3 regions of the Erwinia magellanica genome follow, and region 1 is predicted to be linked to each of the others. Evidence: riboswitches for the same ligand, from Rfam matches in the RefSeq annotation. Region 1 holds a riboswitch; each other region holds the start of a gene.
The links. A riboswitch is a leader RNA that binds a small molecule or an ion and turns the genes downstream of it on or off. The one in region 1 is predicted to bind thiamine pyrophosphate.
Positions count from the first base shown of each region.

Region 1 (3,276 bases):
ACCTATTTTATCCTGTTCAGCCTGAAACAGGCGCTTTTCACCGGCCGATAGTTTGTAACAAAATAATCACATAGCGGGAAAATTCGCCCGCTATGTGACTGAACCCTGTGCCTCTTTTGAAAGCCTTCGCAGAACCGGGCTGAGTCCGTTACCACCAGCGGTGAAAATGGTGCACCGGGCCAATGCCTTTACCCACTTCCAGCGAGTCGGCCTGTTCTAACGCGCCCTGTAACCAGCTTTTCGCCTCCTGCACTGTAGTCGCCCAGTTACCGTGCCGTGGTATAAGCGCCGCCAGCGCTGCCGACAGAGTACAGCCTGTGCCGTGGGTATGTTTAGTGGCTACGCGGGGCGCAGTAAAACGCAGCTCTTGCTGACGCGTAAAGAGCCAGTCCGGGCTTTCCTCATTGCTGAGATGGCCCCCTTTCATCAGCACGGCTTTGCAGCCCAGCGCCAGTAAGGCCCTGCCCTGCTGCCGCATCTCCTCTTCCGTTTGCGCCGGGTCACACTCCAGCAGGGCGGCGGCTTCGGGCAGATTGGGCGTGATCAGTGAAACCTGAGGCAGCAGGATCTCCCGGAGCGTACTCACCGCCTGGGAAGAGAGCAGAGGATCGCCACTTTTTGCCAGCATCACCGTATCCAGCACAATCCAGGGCACGGCAGCTGACTTCAGGCCTGCGGCCACCGCCTCAACGATATCGCCTTCCGCCAGCATACCGATTTTCACGCTGTCGATGCGGACATCACTCAGCACAGAGGTAAGCTGAGCAGCGACAAAATCTGGCTCGATGCGGTAGACCGACTGCACGCCCTGCGTATTCTGCGCCACCAGCGCAGTGATCACGCTGGTACCGTAGACGCCAAGTGCCGAAAAGGTTTTCAGGTCGGCCTGAATGCCTGCGCCGCCACTCGGATCGGTGCCTGCTATGGTTAAGGCATTGATGCGCTTCATGCCTGCACCTCCAGACTGTAGAGCTGGTCGAGGAACAGAGGAACAAAACTGCCAGGCCCGCTGGCGGCACTCGCTGCCCGCTCTCCCGCCAGGCTCATCACCCGGCAGGCACTGGCAACGTGCACCAACCTGTCGCCAGGCAGTGCCGTGAAGCCAGCCACCACGGCTGAAAGGGCGCAGCCGGTTCCCACCACACGCGTCATCAGTGCTGAACCGCCGGGGATCGCCATCACGTGTGCGCCATCGGTAACATAATCCGTTTCGCCTGTCACCGCGACGATCGCGCCCGTAGACAAAGCGAGCAGCGAAGCCGCTTCCAGCGCTGCGGAGGAGTGATGAAGGCTGTCTACCCCGCGTCCTGTCACCGCCTGCCTTGCCAGAGCCATGATTTCAGAGGCGTTACCCCGAATGGCCGCAGGCCGGTACTCCAGCAGTTGCTGGCAGAAGTCGCTACGAAACGTCAGCGCCCCGACGGCTACCGGGTCCAGCGTCCAGGGGCGCTGCGCCTGGCCTGCCGCTTTCACTGCCGCCAGCATGGCGTGGCTTCGGGAGTGGGTCAGCGTCCCCACATTTATCAGCACCGCATCCGCAATGGCGCTGAACTGTTCTGCTTCTTGAGGATCGATCACCATCGCCGGTGATGCGCCCAGCGCCAGCAGAACATTGGCAGTAAAGGTTTGCACCACATCGTTGGTGAGGCAGTGGATCAGGTGCGATTTTTCGCGGAAAAGATCGAGAGAGGCGACGGCGTCTGCCGCCGTGAAGGTGTGAGGTTGGATCATAATAAAGCTCCCAACCGGCGATCAAGAAGGCGATGCGGTCAGGCATCTGACTTCCCTACGCTGGCATTATCCAGATCAGGTTCGACGGGTTTTTCTCAGCCTTCACAAAGAAGGGCACCCCGAGTCATGTAGATTACATTTCTTTATCAATTAGTAGGTTAAGCCAAGTCACGTGCTGATACAAGATTGATCTTATGAATATTACATTTTCACGCTGTACTGAGTACTTGATAGCTATCTAATTGTTATATATAGATAAAGCAATTAAGCAGTACCCGACAAGCGAGTACTGTTCGCTGAATTTACTTCTTCCGCTGCGTTCCCTGCGTTCCCTGCGGTAACTGGCAGAGAGAAGCAAATCGCTTTTTTACACCTGTCATTAGTACATAACCCCTTATTATTCGAGTGCTTACATAATTTCTGTATAGCTCCACTCACAGACATAATCGTACTGCACAGAGCGGAGCGAAACCCGATCCGATCAATCCCCCTATGTTGGGGTTTCCGACAAAACGCACAGGAAGCCCCAGTAGTCGATTCCATCTAAAAACAGTACTTCCTCTAATCATAAGCGACAAAAGCCCTCCAAAGGCTCTTTAAGTGCCTTTAAGCGGCATTCTGTGCCTGTTCTCCTGATTCTGGTTCAGTACTGAAAGAGTACTGATCGTTTTCACCTATTGATTTAGCGAGGATTAATAGCCATTAATAGATTATATCGATTGATATTCATTTATTGATCGTTTTAATCGATCATTTGGGGTGTGCATGGTATCCTTTCTGCCTGCAAATAATTGCTTTAAGTGCATGTTATTTGGTCTTAAACTATGTACAGGAGATACAGAACAGTGAAGAAAGTCGCAGTATTGGGAGGTTATGCAATTTGGGGAATATTCCTTTGCCTGGCAGCACTGGAAAAATTTGGTGATATTTTTGCCGCTGGTACTGGTTTTTGGTCAGTAGTGATGCTTTTGATTGCCGGAATTTGCCAGCTTGGGGCGGGTATTATCGCTATAGGCTGGGCAGTACTGACATTTGGAACCCTGAAAGCGAAGTACTTACCTTACAAATTTATTAATCATTATACGATCCCGGTACTGATAGTACTGCTCGCTATTGTCGCAAGTATTGCCAGATCTTCGAGCGATGAATCCAGAGCCGAAAAATTGGGTTTTAAGGACGGTAAAGAGTTTGCCATTGCTCGTGAAAATAATATTACAAATATTGCTGATTATGCCAAATTTGCAGAAGAGCAAAGAATTAAAGCAGAAGAAAAGGCGGCTCAAGATGCAGTACTTGCAGCAGAGAAAGAACAAAAGGAAAAACAAGAAAAGGCTAAATGTTTTGAAGATGCTTATTGCTACGCATCGAAACATGAGGGTGGGGATTATGCGTGTAAGATTGCAGTCGAAAAGTCAGTACGATATCAATTTAAATGGACTGATGGAATTACTCAACCTAAGTTCTCTTCATATGGTTGGTATGACAAAAACAGGAAGTTATTCACTCTCTACGGACATCGGGCACAGGCTCAAAATGGTTTTGGTG
Region 1 covers NZ_JBCHVC010000001.1:467,334-470,609, reverse strand. Annotated here, with positions in the region: gene thiD (bifunctional hydroxymethylpyrimidine kinase/phosphomethylpyrimidine kinase) at 149-949, opposite strand; gene thiM (hydroxyethylthiazole kinase) at 946-1,731, opposite strand; TPP riboswitch at 1,767-1,863, opposite strand; gene AAH450_RS02135 (hypothetical protein) at 2,577-3,276, shown strand, end outside.

Region 2 (3,276 bases), on a different contig from region 1:
ACGTAACAGAGCATGGCGCAGCCAAACCAGCCAATCATGGCGGCACCAATACCAGAGGTGATGTGATCGTAGCCCGGCGCGATATCCGTAGTCAGCGGGCCAAGGGTATAGAAGGGCGCTTCATGACAATGCTTCAGCTGTTCTGTCATGTTGCGGCGGATCATCTGCATCGGCACGTGACCAGGGCCTTCAATCATCACCTGCACGTCATACTCCCAGGCGATTTTGGTCAGTTCGCCCAGGGTATGCAGCTCCGCAAATTGCGCCTCGTCGTTGGCGTCCTGAACAGAGCCGGGACGCAGACCATCGCCCAGCGACAGCGAAACGTCATAGGCTGCGCACAGCTCGCAGATCTCGCGGAAGTGCTCATACAGGAAACTCTCTTTATGATGCGAAAGGCACCATTTCGCCATGATCGAGCCGCCGCGTGAAACAATCCCGGTCAGGCGCTTTGCGGTCATCGGGACATAGCGCAGCAGGACACCAGCGTGGATGGTGAAGTAGTCCACCCCCTGTTCAGCCTGCTCCAGCAGCGTGTCGCGGAAGATCTCCCAGGTGAGATTTTCCGCCACGCCATTCACCTTTTCCAGCGCCTGATAGATCGGGACGGTGCCAATGGGTACCGGACTGTTACGCAATATCCATTCGCGAGTCTCGTGAATATTCCGGCCAGTAGAGAGATCCATCACCGTGTCGGCACCCCAGCGCGCTGACCACACCAGCTTCTCCACCTCCTCTTCGATAGAGGAGCTGACGGCGGAATTACCGATATTGGCGTTGATTTTCACCAGAAAATTACGGCCGATAATCATCGGCTCAGATTCCGGGTGGTTGATATTGGCGGGGATAATGGCGCGTCCGGCGGCCACTTCCTGACGAACAAACTCAGGGGTGATATTTTCGGGCAGGCTGGCACCAAAGCTGTTGCCGGGATGCTGTTGTAACAGCACCTCGCCACGGATGCGTTCGCGCCCCATATTTTCGCGCAGAGCAATAAATTCCATCTCCGGCGTGATGATACCCAGACGAGCGTAATGAAGTTGGGTGACGCAGCGGCCAGCCAGCGCCTTGCGAGGGTGGGGAAGATGTTCAAAACGAAGATGATCCAGCCCTTCATCCGCCAGCCGTTGCTGTGTATAAACAGAACTGAGCTGCCCGATGGGTTGCGTGTCACCGCGTTCGTTAATCCACGCCTGACGCAAACGGGCCAGCCCGCGGTGTACATCAATTTTCGCTTCAGGATCGCCATAGGGGCCAGCGGTGTCATACACCGGCACCGGCTCGTTGGCTTCGAACAGGGGCTTATCTTTGCTGCCGCCGGTTTGGGTCGGGCTGAGCTGGATCTCGCGCATCGGTACGCGAATATCTTCGCGCGATCCGTTTAGCCAGATACGTCTGGAGTCAGGGAAGGCGGTGCCCTGAAGGGAATCGATAAATTGCTGTGCTTCTGCACGCTGTTCACGACGGGTTGGTTTTTTACTGGTAGACATAGCGCGTTCCTGAAAAAAGGGAATGTGCTTGCCTGGAGTTCGGAGGAGTAAGCGCAGGGTGTGAAAACGTACGGATCCACACCGTCACTGAATGTTTACTCTTGTTCCCTTCGCAGGTACTAACCTGATCAGGTTCCGCGGATCCCGAATAAACGGTCTCAGCCCCTAAGGGCACTCCGACAAGAAGAATTTTGCCGGACTCACGCGTCCGACAAAACAGGGTTGGTGAAAAAGTAACCTCACCTTGTAGTGCCCCTTCAGCATAGAGGGGCTTTTTTAAAACTACAAGGCTTTTACAAACTGATAACGTTTACGCCGGACGAGCCAGCGCGCCATCGTTAGCGGCTACCGGTTTATCTGCGCTTTTTTCCAGCGCCAGCTGAATAAACTTATCTTCCAGCGTAAAGCGGGCTTCCAGGGCTTCCCCGACTTCAGACAGGGCGTTCTGGAATTCCAGACAGTTATCATGGTCGATAGCGCCTTCCAGATGCGTGTCGTAAACCCGCATAATTGTTTCAGTGTTGGCCTGTAGCGAAGGGTAGATAATCGCCGCTTTAGCCAGCTGCTCGCTGCCTTCCAACTCTTCGATAAAGCGTTCGTAGACGGTGAAATGGCCAGTGGAAAGATAATCGACCAGGCCCTGGCAGAAATTGTCCAGTGCGTTTTCGTCGAGCGTAGTCAGCGATTCCTTGTTAGGCTTGATGCCAACCAGATGATAATAGGCAATCAGCAGCTGCCTGCGGGAGCGCAGACAGAAGTCTACCAGGTCGCTACATCCGCCAACGCGCGCGGTAAGGACTTCTAACTGGTTAAGCATGTGTGACTCCAGGTAAGTAATATTTCTGTCTAGCCCCAATCCAGTACTTCAAAATTCTGCATGTTGAGGATGAGCAAATTTATGCAACGTGAGATTTCAAGCTTAGACGTTGGCTGGTGGGTTGTCAGTCATGAACATAAACTTTGGCTGCCCAAAGGTCAATTACCCTACGGTAACGCAGAAGAAAATGGGCTGGTGGGATCTACAGGATCTTTGCTTGGTGAGTGGCAGGGGGATCCTGTTTATCTGATCTGTGAAAACCGCCCCCAGGAGATGGGATCTTTACGGCAGATCCTCGACCAGGATGTCGGGCTTTTCCAGCTGGCGGGTAAAGGGATCCAGCTGGCGGAGTTTTATCGATCCCACAAATGGTGCGGCTACTGCGGCCATAAGATGCATCACAGCAAAACGGAAAGAGCCTGCCTTTGCCAGCATTGCCGCCAGCGTTACTACCCGCAAATTGCCCCCTGCATCATTGTTGCCATTCGCCGGGGTGAAGAGATTTTGCTGGCCCAGCACACCAAACACCGTAACGGAATCTATACGGTACTGGCAGGTTTTGTTGAAGTTGGCGAGACGCTGGAAGAGACCGTCGCGCGTGAAGTGATGGAAGAGAGCGGCATTAAAGTGAAAAATTTGCGCTATGTCTCTTCACAGCCCTGGCCATTCCCGCAGTCGCTGATGATGGCCTTTATGGCCGATTATGACAGCGGCGAGATCCAGATCGACCCGAAAGAGCTGCTGGATGCGGGCTGGTATCGCTTTGATGCCCTGCCGCACTTGCCGCCAGCCGGAACGGTAGCACGCCGGCTGATTGAGGATACCGTTGCCCTCTGCCGCGCCGAAGCGGAATGAATGCTATACTGCGCGCCTGAATTTGAGAGAGCCTTTAAAGATGAGTGAACTGAAGAACGATCGTTATCTGCGTGCCCTGCTGCGCCAGCCTGTTGATGTCACACCTGTGTGGAT
Region 2 covers NZ_JBCHVC010000010.1:19,399-22,674, forward strand. Annotated here, with positions in the region: gene thiC (phosphomethylpyrimidine synthase ThiC) at 1-1,490, opposite strand, end outside; TPP riboswitch at 1,579-1,679, opposite strand; gene rsd (sigma D regulator) at 1,801-2,307, opposite strand; gene nudC (NAD(+) diphosphatase) at 2,389-3,162, shown strand; gene hemE (uroporphyrinogen decarboxylase) at 3,203-3,276, shown strand, end outside.
Region 2: linked by a shared signal. The riboswitch ahead of thiC (phosphomethylpyrimidine synthase ThiC) and the one ahead of thiM (hydroxyethylthiazole kinase) in region 1 are both predicted to bind thiamine pyrophosphate.

Region 3 (3,276 bases), on a different contig from region 1:
GCGGGCCGTGGCAAGCGTTCAACGCTCCGCTTTCTCTGTACCGGCCTGGCCCTACAGCAGCAGCGGGCTGAAGTGCTGCTGGAAAACGATCTTATCGACCAGCTGGTACCGCTGGTTGGCGATAAAAAAGCGGTCAGAAGCATGCTGCTCTCTCATCTTGGCCGCAGTTTTCGCCAGGGAAAGCATATCCTCCGCGTGCTCTATTATCGGTCGCTGCTTAATCTGGCACCCGGCACGCCGTTACGGCGCTCGGAAACGCACCTGGCCCGGCAGATTTTCAGCAGCCTGACGCGAATAAACGAGGAAAATGGGGAAATCGAACCCGATATCGCCCACCACTGGCAGCCGATCACACCGCTGCACTGGCGCTTCTACCTGCGCCCCGCTATCCATTTTCATCATGGCCGTGAACTGGAAACGGACGATATCATCGCCACGCTTGAGCGTTTAAAACCCCAGCCGCTGTTTTCTCATTTCGATAAGATCACCTCTTCAGCGCCCTGGACGCTGGATATTACCCTGCATCAGCCCGATAACTGGCTGCCCTGGCTGTTGGGTAGCGTCAGCGCCATGATCCTGCCGCGAGAGTGGCAATCCCTGCCAGATTTCGCCCGACAGCCAGTAGGAACCGGCCCCTATGCCGTGGTACGCAATCAGCCTTCCCAGCTCAGGATCCAGGCTTTTGATGACTATTTCGGCTTCCGCGCGCTGATCGATGAGGTCAATATCTGGGTCTTACCGGAAATCAGTGAAGAGCTGGTCTATTCCGGCGTGAAGCTGGAGGGCAGCAGCCTGGAGGAGAAATCAGAAGAGAGCCGCCTGGAGGAAGGGTGCTATTTTTTACTGTTTGACCAGCGCTCTTCCCTGGGGCGGAATGAAGAGGTGCGACGCTGGGTCAGCATGCTTTTCAACCCTATCGCCCTGCTGAACCAGGCGGGTCCCGGCTACCAGCGCTACTGGTTTCCTGCCTGGGGACTCCTGCCGCGCTGGCATCATCGTCGGGAGGTAAATACGCCAGCTAAACCCGCCGGACTGACCACGCTGACCCTGACCTGGTATAACGACCACGTTGAGCATCAGGGCATTGCCAATGCGCTGCGTCCTCTGCTGGCGGAACAGGGCGTGGAGCTGATAACCCGGCAGGTAGATTATGATATCTGGCACCGTGGCGAAGCGGAAAGCGATATCTGGCTTGGCAGCGCCAACTTCACGCTGCCGCTGGAGTTTTCCCTGTTTGCGCTGCTGTATGAAATTCCGCTGATTCATCACTGCGTAACGCTGGACTGGCAGCAGGATGCCAGGCGCTGGCGTGAGCAGAAACTGCCGCTGGCAGAGTGGAGTCAGCAGCTTATCAACACCTGGACCCTGCATCCGCTGTTCCACCACTGGCTGCTGCTGGAAGGCCAGCGCAGCATGCGCGGCGTCAGGATGAATACCCTCGGCTGGTTTGACTTTAAATCTGCCTGGTTTGCGCCGCCGGAATCATGAGGCTTTCGCTAAAGCCGGGAAATCACTAGAATGAACCGTTCTCAACGGGGTGCGTTAGCGGTGTTTCATCGCTAATGCTGAGACAGACCCGTCGAACCTGATCCGGATAATGCCGGCGTAGGGATTTGAGAGTGTGTTGCCCACTCAGATCCTTTGCGACCTCTCACCTTTAAGGAACGCAAAGTGTTAAAAAAAGTACTGCCTCTGCTGCTGCTCAGCGCGCCCGTTTTCGCGGCGAAACCCGTTTTAACCGTTTATACCTACGACTCCTTTTCTGCCGACTGGGGTCCTGGCCCCGCCATTAAAAAAGCCTTTGAAGCCAACTGCGGCTGCGAACTGAAATATGTTGCGCTGGAAGATGGCGTTTCGCTGCTGAACCGTCTGCGGATGGAAGGAAAGAAGAGTAAAGCGGATGTGGTGCTGGGTCTGGATAATAATCTGCTGGATGCCGCAGAGAAAACCGGCCTGTTTACGCAAAGCCAGGTGGATACCAGCCAGACAACCCTGCCGGGCGGCTGGCATGATAAAACCTTCGTGCCTTACGACTATGGCTGGTTCGCCTTCATCTATGACAAAACTAAACTGCAAAACCCGCCCAAAAGCCTGAAGGAGCTGATCGAAACCGATCGCCCAATCAAGGTGATTTATGAAGATCCCCGCACCAGTACCCCAGGCCTGGGGCTGCTGCTGTGGATGCAGAAAGTATTTGGCGACCAGACGCCGGAAGCCTGGCAGAAGCTGGCGAAGAAAACGGTCACCGTGACCAAAGGATGGAGCGAGGCTTACGGCCTGTTCCTCAAAGGGGAAGGTGATATGGTGCTGAGCTACACCACTTCTCCGGCTTATCATCTGATTGAAGAGAAAAAAGCGCAGTATGCGGCCGCTGACTTCAGTGAAGGTCACTACTTGCAGGTAGAGGTAGCCGGGCAGCTCAAGGCCAGCAGGCAGCCTGAACTGGCGCAGAAGTTTATGAAATTTATGCTGGAAAAGCCGTTCCAGCAGAGCATTCCAACCGGTAACTGGATGTATCCTGTGGTCAAAAGTACGCTGCCTGCCGGGTTTGATACGTTAACTGTGCCCGCCCTCTCGCTACAGTACACGCCGCAAGAAGTCGCCAGCCAGCGCAGCCAATGGATTAATGCATGGCAACGCGCCGTCAGCCGCTGATTGCCGGCTGGCTGGTGCCCGGCACGCTGGCAGCCTCGCTGCTGGTGGCTGTGGCCCTGCTGGCCTTTGCTGCGCTCTGGGGCAGCGCACCGGAGATCGATCCGGGTGCCCTCTGGCAGGATGACTATCTCTGGCACGTGCTGCGTTTCTCTTTCTGGCAGGCGTTGCTTTCCGCCATGCTGGCGGTGGGGCCTGCCATCCCCCTTGCCCGCGCGCTTTATCGTCGACGCTTTCCCGGCAGAGAGACGCTGCTGCGGCTTTGCGCAATGACGCTGGTGCTGCCAGTGCTGGTGGCGGTCTTTGGTCTTCTCAGCGTCTACGGGCGTACTGGCTGGCTGGCGGATCTCTGCGCATTACTGGGCATTCCGTACACTTTTACCCCTTACGGCCTGCAAGGCATTCTGCTGGCGCATATCTTCTTTAATCTGCCTCTGGCTACCCGTCTGCTTTTGCAGGCGCTGGAGCAGATCCCTGTCGGGCAGCGTCAGCTGGCTGCGCAGCTGGGCATGCGGGGCTGGAACCATTTCAGCGTGGTGGAGTGGCCCTGGCTGCGGCGGCAGATCCTGCCTGCGAGCGCGCTGGTCTTTATGCTTTGCTTTGCCAGTTTTGCTACCGTGCTGT
Region 3 covers NZ_JBCHVC010000003.1:141,355-144,630, forward strand. Annotated here, with positions in the region: gene sgrR (HTH-type transcriptional regulator SgrR) at 1-1,488, shown strand, start outside; TPP riboswitch at 1,524-1,630, shown strand; gene thiB (thiamine ABC transporter substrate binding subunit) at 1,672-2,655, shown strand; gene thiP (thiamine/thiamine pyrophosphate ABC transporter permease ThiP) at 2,631-3,276, shown strand, end outside.
Region 3: linked by a shared signal. The riboswitch ahead of thiB (thiamine ABC transporter substrate binding subunit) and the one ahead of thiM (hydroxyethylthiazole kinase) in region 1 are both predicted to bind thiamine pyrophosphate.